One region of the Streptomyces sp. BBFR51 genome, then DNA from elsewhere that is predicted to be linked to it. Evidence: riboswitches for the same ligand, from Rfam matches in the RefSeq annotation. Region 1 holds a riboswitch; each other region holds the start of a gene.
What was found. Region 1 has a riboswitch for cobalamin ahead of ACGH7X_RS09285 (cobalamin biosynthesis protein). Riboswitches for the same ligand answer to the same signal wherever they lie in the genome.
Positions count from the first base shown of each region.

Region 1 (5,380 bases):
GTTCGTCGCTGCCGTAGGCCGCGTACGGGGCGACCCGGACGGGGCCGCCGAGCGCGGCGGCCATGTAGTGGACCGGGGGGAGTTCGGGGACGAGCAGCGAGACCGCCGTCGCGTGCACGGCGTGGGTGTGGACGACGGCCCGGGCGTCGGGGTCGGCGCGGTACACGGCGAGGTGCATGGGCAGTTCGCTGGTGGGGACCAGCGTGCCGAGCACCTGCCGGCCGTCCAGGTCGACGCCGGTTGCGTCGTCCGGGGTCAGCCGGTCGTAGGGCACCCCCGACGGGGTGACCAGGACCGTGTCGCCGACCCGCACCGAGACGTTGCCGGAGGTGCCGACCACCAGCCCGTCCGCCACCGTCCGCCGGGCCGTCGCGACGAGTTCCGCCCAGGCCGACTCCAGGACCGCCTCCCGGACCTCCTCCCGCGCCCGTCGCCCGGCAGGTTGCCCGGCCCGTTCCCCGGCCGCTGCGCCCACCCGTCCGACCCGCGATCGCGTCACAGTCACCGTCTCCTCACGGGCGCCTCCGCGCCCCTCACGTCCCTTGCCGCACGGCCTCGCGGCGATCCTGCCAGGGGCGTCTCCGGAGAGCACCGGACCGGGCACGCAGAGGGAGCCGCCGGCACCGTTTCCGGTCACCGTGAAGCCCTGTTCAGTTCATCTTCCGTTCACCCTGGTTACCTACGTTCGTCCAGCCAATGACCTCGAACGATTGCCTGGGTAAATGGAAAGCTTCTCGCTGATCCTCGCGATTGTGGTGGTAACCGCACTCGCGTTTGATTTCACGAACGGTTTCCACGACACCGCGAACGCGATGGCAACGACCATTTCGACCGGTGCGCTCAAGCCCAAGGTGGCGGTGGCGATGTCCGCCGTCCTCAACCTTGTAGGCGCCTTTCTCTCGGTGGAGGTCGCCAACACGATCTCCAAGGGTCTCGTCGACGAGACCGGCATCCGTCCCGAGGTCATCTTCGCCGCCCTGGTCGGCGCGATCCTCTGGAACCTGCTGACCTGGCTGGTCGGGCTCCCGTCCAGTTCCTCGCACGCTCTCATGGGCGGTCTGATCGGCGCCGCCGTCGCCTCGGCGGGCATCGGCGCGGTCAACGGTGACGTGCTCGTCACCAAGGTGCTCCTCCCGGCGATCGCCGCCCCGATCGTGGCCGGTCTCGCGGCGATGCTCGCGTCCCGGATGACGTACTCGCTGGGCCGCAAGGCCGACGGCAAGGCCGCCAAGAAGGGCTACCGCGCCGGGCAGATCGCCTCCGCCGGTCTGGTCTCGCTGGCCCACGGCACCAACGACGCGCAGAAGACGATGGGCATCATCACCCTCGCCCTGATCGCCGGCGGCTCGCTCGCCCCCGACTCCGACCCGCCGGTGTGGGTCATCCTGGGCGCGGGCCTGGCCATCGCGCTCGGCACCTACCTCGGCGGCTGGCGCATCATCCGCACCATGGGCAAGGGCCTGACCGACCTTCAGCCGCAGCAGGGCTTCGCCGCCCAGACCAGTGCCGCCACGGTCATCCTGGCCTCCTCCCACCTCGGCTTCTCGCTCTCCACCACGCACTCGGTCTCCGGCGCGGTGATGGGCGCGGGCCTCGGCCGCAAGGGCGGCGTGGTCCGCTGGTCCACGGCCACCCGGATGTTCGTCGCCTGGGGGCTGACGCTGCCGGCCGCGGCCCTGGTCGCCGCGCTCGCCGAGTGGGTGTGCCGCCTCGGCGACTGGGGCACGGCCCTCGTCGCGGTGTTCCTGATCGCGTCCAGCTTCGCGATCTGGCGGATCTCCCGCCGCGAGGTCGTCGACCACACCAACGTCGTCGACGCCGAGGAGCCCGAGAGCTCCGAGCCGGCCGGGGTGGTCACCACGGCGATGGCCGCCGTCTCGCCGCCCCCGACGGGCGTGACCGAGGAACTGGCCGCCACCGTCCCGGCTCCGGCCACCACCCCCGACCCCAAGGCCCCGTCGGCCGCCACCACCGTCTGAACCCGGGCACCGGGTACGAAGGAAGCGAACCTCCATGAGCATCGACTGGGCAGCCATCGGCTCCGTCTTCGGCGTCAGCCTCGTGGTCACGGTGGCCCTGGTGGGCCTGTTCACCCTCGGCATCGTCGGCCTCTCCCGCCAGGAGCGTGCCGTCGCCCAGGGCGGCTCCGCGGGCCTCGCGGTCACCGGCGCGTACGCGTGCTTCGCGGCCTGCGCGGCGGCGGTGGCGTACGGGATCTACCTGATCGTGGCCTGACCACCGCGCACCCGTGAGGCGGGGCGCGGGACGGACTCGAACCGTCCCGCGCCCCGCCTTCGCGCGTGCCGGCGCACACCACCCGTGTGTGGGCCTTCGCACACTCCCCCGTCGCAGGTCAACGCCAGGTTGACGGGTGTTCGCGGACCGTGGTGGACTTCCGAGGCCATCTACGGCGGCAGGAGAGGAAGCCCGGTGCGAATCCGGCGCGGTCCCGCCACTGTGACCGGGGAAACAGGACCCCCGGGAGCCAGGAACTCTCACCGCCGGTCTCTTCGAACCAGGGCGTGGACACCCTGAGTGAGGACACAACGCGATGCCCGGCTGCCGCCCGACGTTCAGTACCAGGTACTTCCCTGACCGTGTGACCGGCTGAACCCGTGCGTGCCGGACGCGTCTTCGCGTACGGTGCCGCCGCCGGCCTCCTCGGCGACCTCCTCCTCGGCGATCCGCGCCGCGGACACCCGGTCGCCGCGTTCGGCCGTGCCGCCGGTGCCGTGGAACGGGTGCTGTGGCGGGACCACCGGGGCTGGGGCGCGCTGCACACCGTCGTCTGCGCCGGTGGCGCCGCCGCCCTCGGCTCCGCCGCCGCGCAGGCCGTACGCCGCTGCCCCACCGCCTCCGTCGCGCTGACCGGCGCGGCCACCTGGGCGGTGGTCGGCGGCACTTCGCTGGCCCGCGAGGCCACCGCGATCGGGCGGGCCCTGCAGGCGGGGGACGTCGAGGCCGCCCGGGCGCGGCTGCCGCACCTGTGCGGGCGGGACCCGCAGGCGCTGGACGCCGACGGGATCGCCCGGGCGGTCGTGGAGTCCGTCGCCGAGAACACCTCGGACGCGGTGGTGGGCGCCCTGGTGTGGGGCGCCGTGGCCGGAGTGCCCGGGCTGCTCGGCTTCCGGGCCGTGAACACGCTGGACGCCATGGTCGGCCACAAGTCCCCCAAGTACCGCCGCTACGGCTGGGCCTCGGCCCGCCTCGACGACCTCGCGGGCTGGCCGGGCGCCCGCCTGACCGCCGTCCTGACCACCGTCGCCGGCGGCGATCCGCGGGGCGCCGTACGGGCCTGGCGCGCGGACGCGGCGCAGCACCCGAGCCCCAACGCCGGGCCCGTGGAGGCCTCGTTCGCGGGCGCCCTGGGCGTGCGGCTCGGCGGGACGCTCTCCTACGGCGGGCGCGTCGAGCACCGGCCCGTCCTCAACGGGGCGGCGGGACGCGCGGTCCGGGCCGGTTCAGGCGACATCGACCGGGCGGTACGCCTCTCACGGCGCGTGGGCTGGCTCGCGCTCGGCGTGTGCGCGGGCGCGCGGCTCGCCGTGCGCGGGGCGGTCGGGAAAGGACGTACGTCATGAACGGTGGCCTCCTCGTCGCCGGCACCACCTCCGACGCCGGCAAGAGCGTCGTCACCGCCGGGATCTGCCGCTGGCTGGTGCGCCAGGGCGTCAAGGTCGCGCCCTTCAAGGCGCAGAACATGTCACTCAACTCCTTCGTGACCCGCGAGGGCGCCGAGATCGGCCGGGCGCAGGCCATGCAGGCCCAGGCCTGCCGGGTGGAGCCGACCGCGCACATGAACCCCGTGCTGCTCAAGCCGGGCGGCGAGCGCAGCAGCCAGGTCGTGCTGCTCGGCAGGCCGGTCGGCGAGATGAGCGCCCGCGGCTACCACGGCGGACGCCAGGAGCGGCTGCTCGGCACGGTGCTCGACTCCCTGGCCGAGCTGCGCGGCACGTACGACGCGGTGATCTGCGAGGGAGCGGGCAGCCCCGCCGAGATCAACCTGCGCCGCACCGACATCGTGAACATGGGGATCGCCCGGGGCGCCGGGCTCCCCGTCCTGGTCGTCGGCGACATCGACCGCGGGGGCGTCTTCGCCTCCTTCTTCGGCACGGTGGCGCTGCTGGCGCCCGAGGACCAGGCGCTGGTCGCCGGGTTCCTGGTCAACAAGTTCCGCGGCGACGTGTCCCTGCTGGAGCCGGGGCTGGACATGCTGCACGGCCTCACCGGACGGCGGACGTACGGCGTCCTGCCCTTCCAGCACGGGCTCGGCATCGACGAGGAGGACGGGTTGCGCGTCTCTCTTCGGGGGACGGTGCGGGAGTCGGTCGTCGCCCCGCCGGTCGGCGAGGACGTGCTGCGGGTCGCGGTCTGTGCCGTCCCGCTGATGTCGAACTTCACGGACGTGGACGCGCTGGCCGCCGAACCGGGCGTCGTGGTGCGGTTCGTGGACCGGCCGGAGGAGCTGGCCGACGCCGATCTCGTCGTCGTGCCGGGGACGCGCGGGACGGTCCGGGCGCTGGAGTGGCTGCGGGAGCGGGGGCTTGCGGACGCCCTCACGCGCAGGGCCGCCGACGGTCTGCCGGTGCTCGGCGTCTGCGGCGGCTTCCAGCTCCTCGGCGAGCACATCGAGGACGAGGTGGAGTCGCGCGCCGGGCACGTGGACGGGCTCGGACTGCTGCCCGTGCGGGTGCGGTTCGCCCGCGAGAAGACCCTCACGCGGCCGGTGGGCGAGGCCCTCGGCGAGCGCGTCGAGGGGTACGAGATCCACCACGGGGTCGCCGAAGTGACGGGCGGCGAGGCGTTCATCTCTGATGACGGAGGACACAGCCTGGACGGCTGCCGGGTCGGCCGGACCTGGGGCACGCACTGGCACGGTTCGCTGGAGTCGGACGGCTTCCGGCGGGCGTTCCTGCGCGAGGTGGCCGCCGCCGCGGGCCGCCGCTTCGTGCCGGCGCCCGACACCTCGTTCGCCGCGCTGCGCGAGGAGCAGCTCGACCGGCTCGGCGATCTGATCGAACACCACGCGGACACCGACGCGCTGTGGCGGCTCATCGAGTCCGGCGCGCCACAAGGACTGCCTTTCATTCCACCGGGAGCGCCCGCATGAGCACAGTGTTGTTGTTGTCGACCGCCGACACGGACCTCCTGGCGGCCCGTGCGTCTCAGGCCGCCTACCGGATCGGCAACCCGACCCGGGTCGACGTGACGCAGGAGCTGCCGGGGCTCCTCGATGGCGCGGACCTCGCCGTCGTGCGCCTGCTCGGCGGCAAGCGCGCCTGGGAGGACGGGCTGGCGGCGCTGAAGGCGTCCGGGATTCCGACCGTGCTGCTCGGCGGCGAGAGCGTGCCGGACGCGGAGCTGATGGCCGAGTCGTCGG
Region 1 covers NZ_CP172448.1:2,050,294-2,055,673, forward strand. The annotation lists gene ACGH7X_RS09270 (class II aldolase/adducin family protein) at 1-499, opposite strand, end outside; gene pitH (low-affinity phosphate transporter PitH) at 723-1,979, shown strand; gene ACGH7X_RS09280 (hypothetical protein) at 2,014-2,235, shown strand; cobalamin riboswitch at 2,371-2,516, shown strand; gene ACGH7X_RS09285 (cobalamin biosynthesis protein) at 2,616-3,581, shown strand; gene ACGH7X_RS09290 (cobyric acid synthase) at 3,578-5,110, shown strand; gene cobN (cobaltochelatase subunit CobN) at 5,107-5,380, shown strand, end outside.

Region 2 (5,380 bases), 6.3 Mb from region 1:
CAGGGCGCTGGCCCCGCCACGCAGCACCAGCGACAGCACGTCCCGGCCCAACGCGTCGGTGCCCAGCGGATGTCCGTCACCGAGGGCGTACGGCATTCCGTCGGAAGGGATGTCGGCGGACGTCACCAGCGGGCCGACGACGGCCGTCGCCACCGGCGGCGCCAGGAGCACCGCGCCGCCCCACACCCGCCGACGGGGCCGGGACCGTATGCCGCTCATCGCAGCACCTCCGAACGGGGAGCCAGGCGCTGGGTGACGAGATCCGCCGCCAGATTGAGCAGACAGGCGACGGCGGCGAGGGTCAGGGTGAGCGCCTGGACGGTGGGCACGTCACGGTTCTGCACGGCCGCCACCAGCGCCGTCGCGGTGCCGGGAACGGCGAACACCGCCTCCACGACGAGTACACCGCCCAGCAACTGGTCCCCGGTGCGGGCCAGTTCCTGTACGCCCGGCACGGCTGCATTGGGCAGCACGTGCCGCAGCACCAGCCGCGTCGGCGGCACCCCCAGACGGCGGGCCTGCACCGTGTAGCCGGAGTTGAGCGACGTGATCGTGCCGGCCCGGATCTGCCGCGACAGCACACACACGGTGCGGGCCAGCAGGACAGCCACCGGCAGCACGAACAGTTCCGGGCGCTGCCACCAGCCGTCGTCGGCGCCCACCCACGTGGAGGGCAGCCAGCCCAGCCGCAGCGAGAAGAACGCCACCAGCAGCAGGGCCAGCACGAAGTCCGGTATCGACGTCAGGGTCAGCGTCACGGCGGACACCACACGGTCCGTACGGCCGCCGGCCCGCAGCCCCGTCAACAGGCCGACGGCGACGGCCAGCGGGACCAGCAGCAGGAGTGTGACGCCGGCCAGCGTGGCCGTCACCCCGACGGTGGAGAACAGGGCGTCGCTCACCGGACCGCCGCCCACCAGCGAGGTGCCGAGGTCACCGGTGAGCAGGTCCCCCGCCCAGTCGACGAAGCGCTCACCCAGCGGCCGGTCGAGACCCATCTGCTCGCGCAGCTGAGCCACCTGGTCGAGACCGGCCTGCTCGTTGAAGTCGACGGTGGCCGCGTCGCCCGGCAGCAGATTGGTCAGCAGGAAGACGACGACGCCGAGCACGGCGAGCTGGACGACGGTCCACCCGCACCGCCGCAGCGCGTACCGCAGCACCTCAGTCCAGCCAGACCGTGTCGAACCGCGCCCAGTCCACGGTGTTGGGCGGAGCCTCCTTCACGCCCCGCAGTGTGCGGGAGACGGCGTTCAGCCACTCCGGGTGCGCCCACAGCGCCAGGCCGCCACGATCGCGGAGTGTCGTCTGCACCGACCGGTACGCGCGGGTGCGTGCCGCGTCGTCGGTGACGGCCCGCGCGGCGGCGAAGGCCTCGTCGAAGTCCCGGCGCTCCCAGGCGGTCGCGTTCTGCGGCGCGTCGGTGAGCAGCCGTTCGCTGATGTAGGTGGGGATGGGCATGGCCCCGCACCGGTGGTTGGTGACGGTGCCCTTGCTCAGGACGTCCGTGAAGTAGGACTCCGGGGGCCCGTTGACGATCTCCACCCGCAGTCCGGCCTCACCCGCCTGCTCGGTGAACAGGTGCGCGGCCTGCGCGAAGCCGTCCGCGGCGGTGGAGGTGTAGAAGGAGACCTTCTTGTTGTACAGGCCGGTACGGCGCAGCAGCCGCCTGGCCTCCGCGACGTCCCGCTCGCGCTGCTCCAGGCCGTCCGGGTAGTACGTGAACCCCTTGCCGTACAGGTCGTTGCCGATCTCGGCGCGGCCCGCGCAGACCACGTCCACGAGCCGCTCGCGGTCGAGGAGGAGCTTGACGGCCAGCGCCGCGTCCGGGTCGTCGAACGGGGGCCGGTCCGTCTTGAGGGCGAAGCCCTGCACCCCGCTGCGCGCGGTCGCCACCACCCGTACCCGGCTGTCGTGTTCGACCGTACGGGCGAAGGTCGGCGTCATCTCGTGCGCGTAGTGCACCTCGCCCGCGCGCACGGCGGCGGCCCGCGCCTCGGTCTCGGCGGACAGGATGTGCACCTCGTCCAGGTGGGCGGCGCCGCCCCAGTGGTCGTCGAACCGGCGGCCGGTGAACTCGCGTCCGCCGGTGAAGGACACGAAACGGAACGGGCCGGTGCCGACGGGGCGCCCCGGGTCGTTCCAGCCGTCTCGGACGACGGCCGTGCCGGTCATGGCCAGCAGTGTGGGCAGTTCCGCGTTGGGCCGGGTGAGGGAGATCTCGACGCCGTGCCGTCCCACGGCGCGGCAGTTGGCGAGGTCCACGTGGGACAGCGACTTCTTCGCCAGATGGTCCGCGGCGTCGGGGTCGAGGATCCGGGAGATGCTGTACAGGACGTCCTCGGGGGTGAGGGCGTGCCCGTCGTGGAAGCGGGCCTCGCGCAGCTCGAACCGCCAGACGCGGGCCGAGTCGTCACTGGACCAGGAACGCGCCAGCCGGGGCACGGGCCGCAGGGTGGCGTCCAGGTCGACGAGCTTGTCGAAGACCGCCTTGTGACGGGCGATGTCGACGAACTGCCGCTGCGCGTGCGGATCCATCGTCTCCTTGACCCCCGCGCCCGGGAACACGGCTCGCAGACTCCCGCCCTCGCGGGGCGTGGAGGAACCCGAACCGCCCGACGCCTGGCAGCCCGTGAGCAGACCGGCACCCGCGGCGGCGGCCGCCGCGAGGACGCTGCGGCGGGACAGGGGGACCGGCATGCGTACGCACCTTCCTGCTGACTGTCTGCTGATCGTTTCGACGGATCAGCATATGCATTCAATAAGTTGTTGCGACAGTCATGCAATAGTGCCCGGAGGTGGGATGGAGCACTCGGGGCGGCCCGGCGGCTCGGGGATGTGCACGGACCGGGGAGGCGCACGGACCGGCCCCGGTCGCGGACCGCACCCCCGCGTGGGCCAGAATGGGCGCAAGAGGCGACGGGGACCAGGAAGCCGGTGCGAGTCCGGCGCGGTCCCGCCACTGTGACCGGGGAGCGATCCTCCTGCACGCCACTGTCCGCGCGAGCGGACGGGAAGGCGGAGGCGAGCGACGATCCGGAAGCCAGGAGACTGACCCGTCGCCGGTCCGCAGGCAGGGGCGAGGACACCCCGGAGAGGATCGGCTGTGACGACGCATGCCCGCACGGAGACCGTACGGCGGCCCGAACCCGGCAGACGGGGGGTGCTGGCCGCCTCGGGCGCCCTGGCGCTGACCGCGTCCGGTCTGCTCACCGGCTGCGCCGGGGACGGCAAGGACGGAGCGAGCGGCGACCGGTTCCGGGCCGCGTTCACGGCCGGCGGCTCCCAGGAGACCCTCGACCCCCATGTCGCCCCCAACTTCGTCGACCAGGCCCGCGCCAAGGCCCTGTACGACACGCTGGGCACGTACGCCGACGACATGTCCGTGCGCGAGCGGCTCGCGGAGTCCTGGGAGAGCGACGCCTCCGGCACCCGGTGGCGCATACGGCTGCGCAAGGCCGCGTTCCACGACGGGAAACCCGTCACCGCGAAGGACGTGCTCTACAGCTACCGCCGGGCCGCCGACCCCGCCACCGGCTCACCCTCCCAAGTGCTGCTCTCCGCGATCGACTTCGACGCGAGCGCGGCCGACGGCGAACGCTCCGTCGTCCTCGTGCTGAAGGCCCCGAACTTCGAGTTCCCCACCGCCTTCGCCGGCCCCGGAACCGAGATCGTCCCCGACGGGACGACCGACTTCCACGAGCCCGTGGGCTCCGGCCCCTTCACCTACGTGTCGTTCACGCCCGGCGGCACCGCCCGCTTCCGGCGCTGGGCGGACCACTGGGACGGCGCCCCGCACATCGCCGAGCTGGAGATCGTCCCCGCCAACGAGGAGTCGGCCCGGCTCAACGCGCTGCTGTCCGGCCAGGTCCACTACGCCGCAGACATGGCGGGCGCCTCCGTGGAACGGCTGAAGCAGGACGGCTCGACACGGCTGCTGACCGCGCGGCGCGCCACCGCGCAGCAGCTCCTGCTGCGCACCGGCCGCACGCCGTTCGACGATCCCCGGCTGGTGCGGGCCGTACAACTGGGCATCGACCGGGAGGAACTGGTCAGGGTCGCCCTGGCCGGCCACGGCGAGGTGGGCAACGACCTGTTCGGACTGGGCCTGCACGGCTACCCGGACGACCTCGGCCCCCGCGAACGGGACGTCGAGGAGGCACGGCGGCTGGTGAAGCAGGCCGGTGCGCAGGGGCTGCACCTCACCGTCGAGACCAGCTCCGTCGACGCCGCCTGGGAGCCGGCCGCGGACCTCATGGCGGGGCAGCTGCGCGAGGTGGGGCTGCGGCTGACCGCCAACACCCGGGCGTCCAGCACGTACTTCAGCGAGATCAAGACCAAGGGTGTCGCCGCCTTCAACACCACCTCGACCCTCCCCGTCTCCGACTTCCTCGAGCAACGGGTCCGCGGCGGCGCGGCCCGCAACCAGACGCAGTACGCCTCGAAGAAGTTCGACGAACTGCTGGAGCGCTCCCGCACCAGCCGGGACGAGCGGCAACGGCTCGCGCTCCTGACCCGTGCGCAGAAGATCGCCCGGGACGCGTCGGGGCTGCTGGTGTGGGCGTTCTCCGACGCCAACGACGCCGTCGCCCGGTCGGTGAGCGGCCTGCGCGCCGCCCCGCCGAACTCGCACGACTGGGCCCGCTTCGACCGGGTCCGCGTCGGCTGACGTGCGCGCCTACGTCCTGCGCCGCTCCCTGTTCGCCGTCCTCCAGTGTCTCGTGGTCCTGGTCGCCGTGTTCGCCGTGGGCTCCCTGCTGCCGGGCGACACCGCCGACGTGCTCCGGGGCGAACTGGGCACCCCCGAACAGGTGGCCGCGCTCCGTACCCGGCTGGGCCTGGACGAGCCGGCCTGGACGCGCTTCGGCCACTGGCTCGGCCACCTGGTCACCGGCGACCTCGGCACCTCCCTGACGACCGGGCTGCCGGTGGGCGACGACATCGGCCGCCGGGCCGGAGTGACGCTGCTGCTGGGCCTGCCGGCGCTGCTGCTGGTCACCGTGCTGGCGCCGCTGCTCGGCACGGTGTCGGGGCTCAGGGAGGGCAGCCGGGTGGACCGGATGCTCAACACGGCGGCCGTGGTGCTGCACGCCGTCCCGGAGTTCGTGCTCGGCCTGCTGCTGGTCGCCTCGGTGTCGCTGTGGGCCGGACTGCTGCCCGCCACCGCCGTCGGCATGGACACGGCCACGCTGCTCGCACAGCCAGCCGTACTCGTGCTGCCCGTCACCGTCCTGACGGGCCGTCACCTGTGCGACCTGGCCCGGCAGATCCGCGCCGGGGTGGCGGCCCAGCGGCACGGTCCCGTCGCCCGCCACCTGCGGCTGCTGGGCGTGCGGGAGCGGACGGTGGTGCTCCGTCATGTGCTGCCGGGCGCCCTCGGCCC
Region 2 covers NZ_CP172448.1:8,308,405-8,313,784, forward strand. The annotation lists gene ACGH7X_RS37720 (ABC transporter permease subunit) at 1-219, opposite strand, end outside; gene ACGH7X_RS37725 (ABC transporter permease) at 216-1,160, opposite strand; gene ACGH7X_RS37730 (ABC transporter substrate-binding protein) at 1,162-2,697, opposite strand; cobalamin riboswitch at 2,923-3,051, shown strand; gene ACGH7X_RS37735 (ABC transporter substrate-binding protein) at 3,104-4,666, shown strand; gene ACGH7X_RS37740 (ABC transporter permease) at 4,668-5,380, shown strand, end outside.
Region 2: it holds a riboswitch for cobalamin, as region 1 does, so the genes downstream of both, ACGH7X_RS37735 (ABC transporter substrate-binding protein) here and ACGH7X_RS09285 (cobalamin biosynthesis protein) in region 1, are expected to answer to the same signal.

Region 3 (5,380 bases), 4.4 Mb from region 1:
AGGCTCAGCGAGGCGAGGACGATGCCCGCCATGCGCGCCCAGGTCATGTCCTTGAGCAGGCCGAACCCGGTGACGAACACGAGGGCGCCGAGGACGACGTGGACGATCCCCCAGCCGGTGAGGCTCATCTCGTAGACGTAGGTGCCGATACGTGCGTACACGTCGTCCTCGGCGATGGCCGCGATGCCCTGGAGGACGGCGAGGGCGCCGTTCAGCAGCAGCAGTACGCCGGCGAAGACGACACCGCCGGTCACCCAGCCGCTGGTGCGGTCGCCGCCCGAGCGCTGGGCCCAGGAGGCGTCGCCGCCGTGGGACGGCCGGCCGGGAGAGGGTTCGGCGTGCTGGCTCATGAGCGGAATCCTTTCTGTGTCCCCCGTACGGGGCATTCGCCCACCGGCGCCGACGGCACCGACAGGTCGCTTTGAGCCTGCGGGCGACCGCGCGCCCCGGCCACGCGGGCCCGCCGGACGGGTGAACCGCGCCCTGGGCGTGCGCATGCGGCCCCTCGCGCCCTCGCGTTGACTGGACCGGACCCGCGACCGCGCGCGCGACGGACCGCGGGAGGGAGTGGCGTGGACGAAGGAGAGCGTGTGACGAGTCGGCCGCCGCCCCGGCGCGGACCGCGCGGGCGAGTGCGGTGACCGCGCCGGCGAACGCCGTCCCGGCCCGTGCCGAGCAGTCCCTGCGGCAGACGCTGCTCAGCCCCGGCTACCGGCGGCTGTTGCTGCTGTGTGTGCTCCTCGGCGTGCCCATCGCGCTGGCCTGCTTCTTCTTCGTCGGCCTCCAGCACGAGTTGCAGCACTGGGTGTGGACGTCGCTGCCCGAGGCGGCCGGCTACGACACGCCGCCGTGGTGGTGGCCGCTGCCCGCGCTGGTGCTGGCGGGGCTGATCCTGGCGCCGATCGTGACCCGGATGCCGGGCGGCGGCGGTCATCTGCCGGTGAACGGCCTGGGCGGCGCACCCGTCGGCCCCCGCGCACTGCCCGGCGCGGTCCTCGCCGCGCTGGCCACGCTGCCGCTCGGCGTGGTGCTGGGCCCCGAGGCGCCGCTGATGGCCGTCGGCAGCGGCCTCGCCCTGCTGGCGGTGCGGCGGGCGGGCGCGGGCGCGGACCAGCGGGCGAGCGCGATCCTCGCCACGGCCGGGTCCACCGCCGCGATCTCCACGATCCTCGGCGGTCCGGTGGCCGCGGCGGTCCTGCTCATCGAGGGGGCGGGGCTGGCCGGCACCCAGCTGGTCGCCCTGCTGCTGCCCTGTCTGCTGGCCAGCGCGACGGGCGCCCTGGTCTTCACCGGCTTCGGGCAGTGGACGGGGTTGGACATCGGTGCGCTGTCCCTGCCCGAGCTGCCGCCCGAGGCCAACCCGGACGTGGGCGACTTCCTGTGGGGCCTTCCCACGGCGGCACTGATCGCCGTACTGATCACGCTGGCCCGCGAACTGGGCCGGCGCACGGTCACCTGGACGCGGCACCGCACGGCGCTGCGCACCGTCGTCTGCGCCACCGCGGTCGGCGTCTGTGTCGCCGCGTACGCGCTGATCACCGGCCGTTCCCCGGCCGAGGCGGCGCTGTCCGGCCAGGCCACCCTCGCCCAGCTCGCCGCCCACCCGCACGTCTGGTCCGTGGGGGCGCTGGTCGCGCTGGTCGCGTGCAAGGGGCTGGCCTGGGGCATCGCGCTGGGCAGCCTGCGCGGCGGCCCGATCTTCCCGGCCGTGCTGCTGGGCGCGGCGACGGCCCTGGCCTGCTCGGGGCTGCCCGGCTTCGGCACGACCCCGGCCCTCGCCCTCGGCATCTCCGCCGCGGCGGCCGCGGTGACGGGGCTGCCGCTGGCCAGCGCCGTACTGGCGGTGCTGCTGATGGGCCGGGACGCCCACGACCAGATGCCGCTGATCGTCATGGCGTCGGTCGTCGCCTTCATCGTCGCCCAGTTGGTGCGCAGGGCCGACCCGGAGGCGGGCCGGGCGTCGACGGAGGGGGCGGCGCGGTGACGGAGCGTCGGCCCGCCGGATCCCGTACCGCCCGGAACACCGCCTGGAACACCGTCCGGCCCTGGATCGTCAGGACCGGGATCGCGGCGGCGGTGGTCGTGGCCTACTTCCTCCTCCCCCTCGACCAACTGGGTCCGCAGCGCCCCCTGCTGAGCTGGGTGCTGTTCGCCCTGCTGCTGACCGTCGTGGCCGTGCTGCTGCTCCGGCAGATCCGGCACGTGCTGCTCGACCGGCCGGAGAGCCGGCCCGGGGTGGTCATCTCCCTGCTGATCGTCCTGTCCGTGCACGTCTTCTCGGCGACGTACTACGCCCTGGCCAAGCAGCCGGGCGAGTTCAACGGCCTGCACACCCGCGTCGACGCGCTGTACTTCACCGTGGTCACGCTCGCCACCGTCGGGTACGGGGACATCACCCCGCGGGGCCAGGCCGCCCGGGTCGTGACCGTGCTGCAGATCACGTACAGCTTCGTGTTCCTCACGGCCGCCGCCACCGCGCTGACCACCCGGATGCGCGACAGGGTGGTCGGCAGGACCGACCGGGGCCGGCGCCACTGAGGCCGACCGGGGCTTGAAGGTGCCGCCGCGTCACCTTCTAGCCTCGGGTGTACACCCGTGGAGGAGCCCATGACGCACGCGAACGACGGCACCCGGCGCATCGGCGAACTCGCCCGGGAGACCGGCCTGAGCATCCGCGCCCTGCGCTACTACGACCGGCTCGGCCTGCTCACCCCGTCCGCCCGCACCGGCGGCGGGCACCGCTGCTACGACGCCGCCGACGTCCGGCGCCTGCACCGGATCCTGGCGCTGCGCAGCTTCGGGCTCCCCCTGACGCAGATCCGCGCGGTCCTGGACGCCGAGCCGGACCACGACCCGGCGCGGCTGATCCGGCGGCAACTGGACGTGGTCGAGGAGCGGCTGCGGCAGACCGCGCAGCTGCGGCTCCGGCTGCTCGGGGTGCTGGACGCGCTCGACGCCTCGGCCGGGACCACGACCGAGGCCTACCTGGAAGTGATCGAGGAGATGACCGCCGTGGAACGACCCCTGACCCCCGAAGAGGTGGCCCGCCTGAGCGAGGCGCGGCGCCGCTACGCCGAGACCCTCACCGACGAGGAGCGCCGGGCCCTGCACCGCCGCCGCGCGGAGACCTTCGCCGCGCTGAGCGAGGACGACAGGCGACGGCTGACGGAGCGGCGCCGCCAGCTGTTTCCGCAGCCCTGAGGCCTGTCCGGCGGGCGGGCAGGGCGTCCGCCGGGCCCGAGGCCCGCTTGTCACCACCCCCGTGGGCGCACTACTGTCGCCACGCCTTGGTGAACGGGAAATCCGGTGTGATGCCGGTGCGGCCCTCGCCACTGTGAATCGGGAAGTCCGGCTCCGGCCCTCAGGGGCAGCCACTGGGTCCTTGCGACCCGGGAAGGCGGAGCACGGGCGGTGGTACCCGTAAGCCAGGAGACCGGCCAAGGCGCGTCGTCCATCCACGAGGTGCTGGAGAGGGTCTGCTGAGCCATGCACATAGCCGAGGGCTTTCTGCCACCGGCGCACGCGATCGCCTGGGGTGTCGCGTCCGCGCCGTTCGTCGTCCACGGAGTACGGTCACTCACCCGTGAGGTCAGGGAGCACCCGGAGAGCACGTTGCTCCTCGGCGCCTCCGGGGCCTTCACGTTCGTGCTGTCGGCCCTGAAACTGCCGTCCGTCACCGGGAGTTGTTCACATCCCACCGGCACCGGCCTGGGTGCCATCCTCTTCCGACCGCCGATCATGGCGGTGCTGGGCACCATCACGCTGCTCTTCCAGGCGCTGCTGCTCGCGCACGGCGGGCTGACCACGCTCGGCGCCAACGTCTTCTCGATGGCGATCGTCGGCCCCTGGGCCGGGTACGGCGTCTACCGGCTGCTGCGCCGCTACGACGTGCCGCTCATGGTCACCGTGTTCTTCGGCGCGTTCGTCGCCGACCTGTCCACCTACTGCGTCACCAGTGTGCAGCTGGCGCTGGCCTTCCCGGACCCGAGCAGCGGTTTCCTGGGCGCGCTCGGCAAGTTCGGGTCCATCTTCGCCGTCACGCAGCTCCCGCTCGCGGTGAGCGAGGGCCTGCTCACGGTGGTCGTGATGCGGCTCCTCGTGCAGTCCAGCAAGGGGGAACTGACCCGGCTGGGCGTCCTGTTGACCAAGGCCGGCAAGGCCTCCTCCGGTGAGCGGGAGGCGGTGGCCCGGTGAAGCGCAACACGAAGGTCAACGCCCTGCTGCTGCTCGCCGTGGCCGCGCTGGCGGTGCTCCCGCTGGTGCTGGGGCTCGGCGACCACAAGGAGGAGCCGTTCGCCGGTGCCGACGCCGAGGCGGAGACGGCGATCACCGAGATCGAGCCGGACTACGAGCCCTGGTTCTCGCCGCTGTACGAGCCGCCGTCCGGGGAGATCGAGTCGGCGCTGTTCGCGCTTCAGGCCGCGCTCGGCGCGGGTGTGCTGGCGTACTACTTCGGTCTGCGCCGGGGTCGGCGGCAGGGCGAGGAACGGGCGTCGGCGGCGACGGCGGCACCGCGGGACACCCCCGAAGGGGACTGAGTGCTGCCGATCGACGCGGCGGCGCACAGCAGTCGCTGGCGCCGCCGCCATCCCGTGGACAAGGCCGTGCTCGGGCTCGGCCTGACCGTGCTGGCGATCTCGCTGCCGCCCTGGCCGGGTGCGGCGCTGGTGCTGGTGACGGCGCTCACCGTGCTGCTCGGCCCGGCGGGCGTGCCCCGGCGCGGGCTGTGGCGGGCGTACCGGGTGCCGCTGGGGTTCTGCGTGACGGGGGCGCTTCCGCTGCTGGTGCAGGTGGGCGGCCCGGACGGATTCCTCTCGGTGGCCGACGGCGGTGCGGTGCGCGCCGGTGAGCTGCTGCTGCGTACCTCGGCGGCCTCGCTCGGGGTGCTGCTGTTCGCGTTCACCACGCCGATGTCGGACCTGCTGCCCCGGCTGGTGCGGGCCGGGGTGCCCGCGCCGGTCGTGGACGTGGCGCTGGTGACGTACCGGATGAGTTTCCTGCTGCTGGACTCGGTGCGCCGGATCCGCCAGGCGCAGGCCGCGCGGCTCGGGCACACCACCCGGGCGGCCACCTGGCGTTCGCTCGGCGGTCTCGGCGCCACGGCGTTCGTACGGGCCTTCGACCGGGCGGCGCGGCTCCAGTCGGGGCTCGCCGGGCGCGGTTACGACGGCACCCTGCGGGTCCTGGTGCCCGAGGCCCGCGTCTCGGCGCCCTTCACCGCGGCGAGCGTCGCGCTGCTGGCGGCGCTGGCCTGTCTGACCCTCGTACTGGAAGGACCCTTGTCGTGAGCGGACCGGCGCAGTCACCGGAACCGGCCCTGGTCGCCCTGCGGGGCGCGTCGTTCGCGTACGAGGAGGGCCCGGACGTGCTGGTGGGCCTG
Region 3 covers NZ_CP172448.1:6,428,524-6,433,903, reverse strand. The annotation lists gene ACGH7X_RS29420 (hypothetical protein) at 1-350, opposite strand, end outside; gene ACGH7X_RS29415 (chloride channel protein) at 638-1,984, shown strand; gene ACGH7X_RS29410 (potassium channel family protein) at 2,077-2,538, shown strand; gene ACGH7X_RS29405 (MerR family transcriptional regulator) at 2,608-3,201, shown strand; cobalamin riboswitch at 3,272-3,457, shown strand; gene ACGH7X_RS29400 (energy-coupling factor ABC transporter permease) at 3,487-4,194, shown strand; gene ACGH7X_RS29395 (energy-coupling factor ABC transporter substrate-binding protein) at 4,191-4,538, shown strand; gene cbiQ (cobalt ECF transporter T component CbiQ) at 4,539-5,288, shown strand; gene ACGH7X_RS29385 (ATP-binding cassette domain-containing protein) at 5,285-5,380, shown strand, end outside.
Region 3: it holds a riboswitch for cobalamin, as region 1 does, so the genes downstream of both, ACGH7X_RS29400 (energy-coupling factor ABC transporter permease) here and ACGH7X_RS09285 (cobalamin biosynthesis protein) in region 1, are expected to answer to the same signal.

Region 4 (5,380 bases), 1.5 Mb from region 1:
GCGCGGCGAGTGGATGTCGTACACGCCGGGTCCGGCCTCGCGCGGGTAGCCGGAGGCGGCCAGTTCGCGCGCCACCTGCATGTGCGAGCGGGCGGCCTCCAGACTGATGACGTCCGCGTCGAGGTCGTCGATGGCCCGCACGATGTCACCGAACTCCGCGTAGCACATGTGGGTGTGGATCTGGGTGTCCGGCCGCACGCCGCCGGTGGTGAGCCGGAACGCCTCGGTGGCCCAGGCCAGGTAGGCGGCCCGGTCCGCCGCGCGCAGCGGCAGGGTCTCGCGCAGCGCGGGCTCGTCGACCTGGACGACCGAAGTGCCCGCCGCCTCCAGGTCGTTCACCTCGTCCCGCAGGGCGAGGGCCATCTGGCGCGCGGTGTCCGCGAGGGGCTGGTCGTCGCGGACGAAGGACCAGGCGAGCATGGTGACGGGGCCGGTGAGCATCCCCTTGACCGGCCGGTCGGTGAGGGACTGGGCGTACGCCGTCCAGCGCGTCGTCATCGGTTCGGGGCGGGAGATGTCTCCGGCCAGGACCGGCGGCCGTACGTAGCGGGTCCCGTAGGACTGCACCCAGCCGTGCTGGGTCGCCAGGTAGCCGGTCAGCCGCTCGGCGAAGTACTGGACCATGTCGCCCCGTTCGGGCTCGCCGTGCACCAGGACGTCCAGGCCGGTCTTCTCCTGGAAGGCGACGACCTCCCGGATCTCCGCCCTGATCCGCTCCTCGTAGCCCTCCGTGCCGATGCGGCCCGCCCGCAGGTCGGCGCGGGCGGTGCGCAGTTCACCGGTCTGCGGGAAGGAGCCGATCGTGGTCGTCGGCAGCGGTGGCAGCCGCAGGTGGGCGCGCTGGGCCGGGGAGCGCTCGGCGTACGTCTGGGAGCGGCGGTCGTCGGCCTCCGTGACGGCGGCGGCGCGGGCGCGGACGGCCGGGTCCCGGGTGATGGGGGAGCTGGCTCGGGAGGCGAGGTCGGCGCGGTTCGCGGCGAGTTCGGCCGTGACGGCACCGGTGCCCCGGGCCAGGCCCCGGGCGAGGGTCACGGTCTCCGCGAGCTTCTGCCGGGCGAAGGCGAGCCAGCGCAGGATCTGCGGCTCGACGTCCCGCTCCGCGGCCGTGTCGAGGGGGACGTGCAGGAGGGAGCAGGAGGCGGACACGTCGACGCGGTCGGCCAGGCCGAGCAGGGTGCCGAGTGTGCTCAGCGACCGGGACAGGTCGTTCACCCAGATGTTGCGGCCGTCGACCACCCCGGCGACCAGCCGCTTTCCGGGCAGTCCGCCGACCGCGGCGAGACCTTCCAGGGTGGCCGCACCGGCCTCGGTGAAGTCCAGCGCCAGGCCCTCGACCGGCGCCTTGGCCAGCACGGGCAGGGCCTCGCCCAGGTGGCCGAAGTAGGAGGCGACGAGCAGCTTCGGCCGGTCGGTGCGGGCGCCCAGCTCTCGGTAGGCCCGCGCGACGGCGTTCAGCTCGGCCGGGGTGCGGTCCTGGACCAGGGCGGGCTCGTCGAGCTGCACCCACTCTGCGCCGGCCGCGCGCAGGTCGGCGAGGACCTCCGCGTAGACGGGCAGCAGGCGGTCGAGGAGCGTGAGGGGTTCGAAGCCGGCGGGGACGCCGGGCGCTGGCTTGGCCAGCAGCAGGTAGGTGACGGGCCCGACCAGGACGGGGCGCGCCGTCAGTCCGAGGGCGAGGGCCTCGCGCAGCTCCGCGACCTGCTTGCCCGAGTCCGCCGCGAACCGCGTGTCCGGGCCCAACTCGGGCACCAGGTAGTGGTAGTTGGTGTCGAACCACTTGGTCATCTCCAGCGGCGCGACGTCCTGCGTGCCCCGGGCCATGGCGAAGTACCCGTCGAGCGCGTCGGCGGCCACCGCGGCCCGGTGGCGTTCGGGGACGGCGCCGACCATGACGGTGGTGTCCAGCACGTGGTCGTAGTACGAGAAGTCACCGGTGGGCACTTCGTCGAGGCCGGCTGCGGCCAACTGCCGCCAGGTGGCGCGGCGCAACTCCCCGGCGGTGGAGTGGAGGGCGTCGGCGTCGACGCGACCCCTCCAGTAGCCCTCGATCGCCTTCTTCAGCTCCCGGTTCGGGCCCTGGCGCGGGTAGCCGTACACGGTGGCGTGTGCGGCGGCGGACGTACGGGTCACGGAGATCTCCTTCGCGAGACGAATCCCTGAGATCCCGGGGACGGGACGAGGCAGCGAAGGGTGGCGGACCGGGCGGTGGAAACGCGCGTGGCACGGCGCGTCGTCCGCCTGGTGTGTTCGCCGACCCGCCCTCGAGGTCACCGGGATGTCCGCGCACGAGTGGCTCGCGCACGGGCAGTTGGCAGGTCTTCGGACTCGCGGGCCCGTCCCTGTCGTCCAGGACGCCTACTGGCCGTCGCTTCCCAGGTCCTTGTCGCCGGACCCAGTGCGTATGACGGCGGTCGTTCCCACTCACCGCTGCGGGGCAGTCCCGGATTCCCACCGGGTTCCCTCTTGCGACGCGTCCCGCCTGGCGGACGGGGCGAACCAGCTGCACCACCCACCCTACCGGGACCGGGCGCGGGAGGGGCCGGTCGTGTCCGGCACGTGGACGGCGAGGTGAAGCACGCCGCCCCGCGTCCTACTGCTGGGCCGGGTGCGCGCGATCCTGGTCCGGGGTGCCGGAGCGGCGACGGCAGTCCGCGTCGTGCCGTGTGCCGAGGGACGTCCACCACCGCTCGCAGCAGTCGTCGCCCAGGAGGACGCGGGCGGCGGCGGGGCGGGTGCACTCCGGGCCGTGCACGGCGCCGTCGGAGTGCCGCCAGAACGCGCAGCACGGCTCGAGACCGGTCCCGAGCGGCTGCCGCAGCCGGGGGCGGGCCAGGCGCTCGGCGCGCTGTGCCCGTACGAGACTTCGCCGGTGCAACGCGCTCTCACGGGCGGCACACCAGGCGAACACCGCGGCGGCGTACAGGCCGGGCGCGGCGAGCCAGGGATGGTGGGTGGCCGCGTATCCGGCGGCAACGACAAGGAGCGCGGCGGCGGCACGGCACGCGCGGGCGGTGCGCAGGCTCGGCGTCACAGGGGGACTCCCGTGGGTCGGCGGGGGAGAGGGGCTCGGGTCATCATCCGTATGCCCCCTGTTCGCCGTCCTACGTCCCCCGGTCGCCCCCTCCGGAGCCGCCGACCGGGTCCGGCCCCGCCGGCGCCCGGCGGAAAACCCGTTGCGGGCACCCGCCGCCGCCCCCGACCCTTTCCTCATGTCTCCCGCCGACCTGCGGCCGGCCACACTCGCCGACGCCCCCGCCATCACCGGACTCCTCAACGAGATAGACCGGATCGAGATCGGCAGGCCCGAGACCGACCAGCACACCGTCGAAGCCGACCTGAAGCATCAGCAGACCGACCTGACGCGGGACTCGTGGCTCGCCTTCGACGACGGCCGGCTGGTGGCCTACGGGCTGCTGTGGGACGAGTCCGGCGGGGAGCGCGTCGACATCGACCACTACGTGCTGCCCGACCACCAGCGGACCGGTCTGCGCGTGCTGGCGGCCATGGAGACCCGCGCCCTGGCCAAGGCACGGGCGAACGGCGCGGAGCGCGCCGTGGTCCACCTGCACCTCAACACCCGGCCCACGACCGACACCGCACTCCTCGAGGAGCGCGGCTGGAAGATCGTCCGGTGCCACCACGTACTGCACCGCGCGGTGGACCCGGCGGCCGACCTCCCGCCCCGGGCCCCGGCCGGTGTCCGGGTGCGGGCCTGCACCACCGAGGCGGACCGCGTCCGCGTGCACGAGCTGTACCAGCGGTCGTTCGCGCGGCACTTCGACTTCCAGCCGCGCGAGTACCGGCTGTGGCTGGACGACATCGACGCCGCGGGTCTCGACTGGTCCCTGGTGTGGATCGCCGCCACCGACGACCTGGGGGACGCCGCGTTCCTGCTGGCCCGGGACGACCGCGAGGCCATGGGCTGGATCCGCGGCATCGGCGTGGTGCGCGAGGCCCGCGGCCGGGGCCTGGGCGGGTTCCTCCTGCGCCACGCCTTCGCGCAGTTCGCCGCCCGGGGCCGGGACACGGTGGGCCTCGGTGTCGACACCGCGAACGCGACGGGCGCCCCGCGGCTGTACGGCCGCAACGGCATGACGGTGCACTTCGCGGTCGACACCTGGGAAGCCGTGCTCGCCTGACGGCGCCCGGGCCCGGCGCGGTGCCTTCCGGGCGGGGACCGCGGTCCCTCAGAGCACCATCGCGATCGCCACCGTCACCGCACCGAGCAGCGCGACGTACGTCCAGGAGTCACCTGGAGCGGCCCCGCTAGGAGCGCTCCCTCGCATGGTGGCCCAGGGCCGCGCTGCGGCTCGTCGCCAGGTGATGGAGGACCAGCGTCTGGACGCGGTCCACGTCGCGGGCCGCGATGGCCTGGTAGAGGGCGTCGTGTTCGAGGGCGACGGCCAGCAGGTCGTCGTGCTGGCCCATGAGCCAGCGCAGCCGGCTGCGCAGGACCCGCTCGAGTTCGTTGAGCAGCTCGTTGGCGGCCAGCGAGATGACCGTCTGGTGGAAGTCTGCGGCCGCCCGGCGGGCGCGTACCGGGTCGTCCGCGCGGGCCGCCTCGAGTTCGGCGTCCACCGTCGCGCGGAGCCGGTCGAGGCCCTCCCGCGTGTGCCGTTGGGCGGCGAGCCGGAACCCCAGGGTCTCCAGGCCCGAACGGACCTCGTCCAGGTCGGCGATGTCGCTCGTGGTGAACTCCCGCACGACCGCCCAGGTCCGTGGTCTCGGCGTCACCAGACCCTCGGACACCAGCGTCCTGAGGGCCTCCCGGACGGGGAGCCGGCTCACCCCGAGGGACTCTGCCAGCTCCCGTTCGACCAGTCGGCTGCCCGGGCCCCGCACCCCGTCGATGATGTCGTCCCGCAACCGCCGCGTGACCCGCTCGGACTCGGGCGTGAAGCCCTCTGACGCAGCCATCGCCGTCCTTCGTCGTCGTCCCGTTCCGAGTCACGCCGACCGCGCCGTGCACAGCGGTGGTCGGGCGGCCCGTCAGAATACCCCGCGGCCTGCGGCGGGCCGCGGTGCGGGAGGCGCGCGCAGGGATCAGCCGGTGCGGGGAGGCCAGTTGACGATCCGCTTGGGGCGCGGACGGGCGTAGGTGCGCACCTTGGACGTGGACAGGCCCAGCCGGACCAGGGACTCCGCGACAGTCACCGCGGCGGCGACCCCGTCGACCACGGGCACGCCGGTGCGCTCCACGACGCGTTCGGCGAGCCCCGCCATGCCTCCGCAGCCCAGGCAGATCACCTCGGCCCGGTCGTCCTCGACCGCGCGGGCGGCCTGCTCGGTGATGGCGTCCACGGCGGCCTGCTCGTCCCGCTCCAGCTCGAGTACGGCGAGCCCGCTGGCCCGCACCGAGGCGCACCTGGCGCTGAGCCCG
Region 4 covers NZ_CP172448.1:534,522-539,901, reverse strand. The annotation lists gene metE (5-methyltetrahydropteroyltriglutamate--homocysteine S-methyltransferase) at 1-2,136, opposite strand, end outside; cobalamin riboswitch at 2,293-2,516, opposite strand; gene ACGH7X_RS02460 (hypothetical protein) at 2,591-3,031, opposite strand; gene ACGH7X_RS02455 (GNAT family N-acetyltransferase) at 3,210-4,139, shown strand; gene ACGH7X_RS02450 (GntR family transcriptional regulator) at 4,267-4,917, opposite strand; gene ACGH7X_RS02445 (aspartate/glutamate racemase family protein) at 5,044-5,380, opposite strand, start outside.
Region 4: it holds a riboswitch for cobalamin, as region 1 does, so the genes downstream of both, metE (5-methyltetrahydropteroyltriglutamate--homocysteine S-methyltransferase) here and ACGH7X_RS09285 (cobalamin biosynthesis protein) in region 1, are expected to answer to the same signal.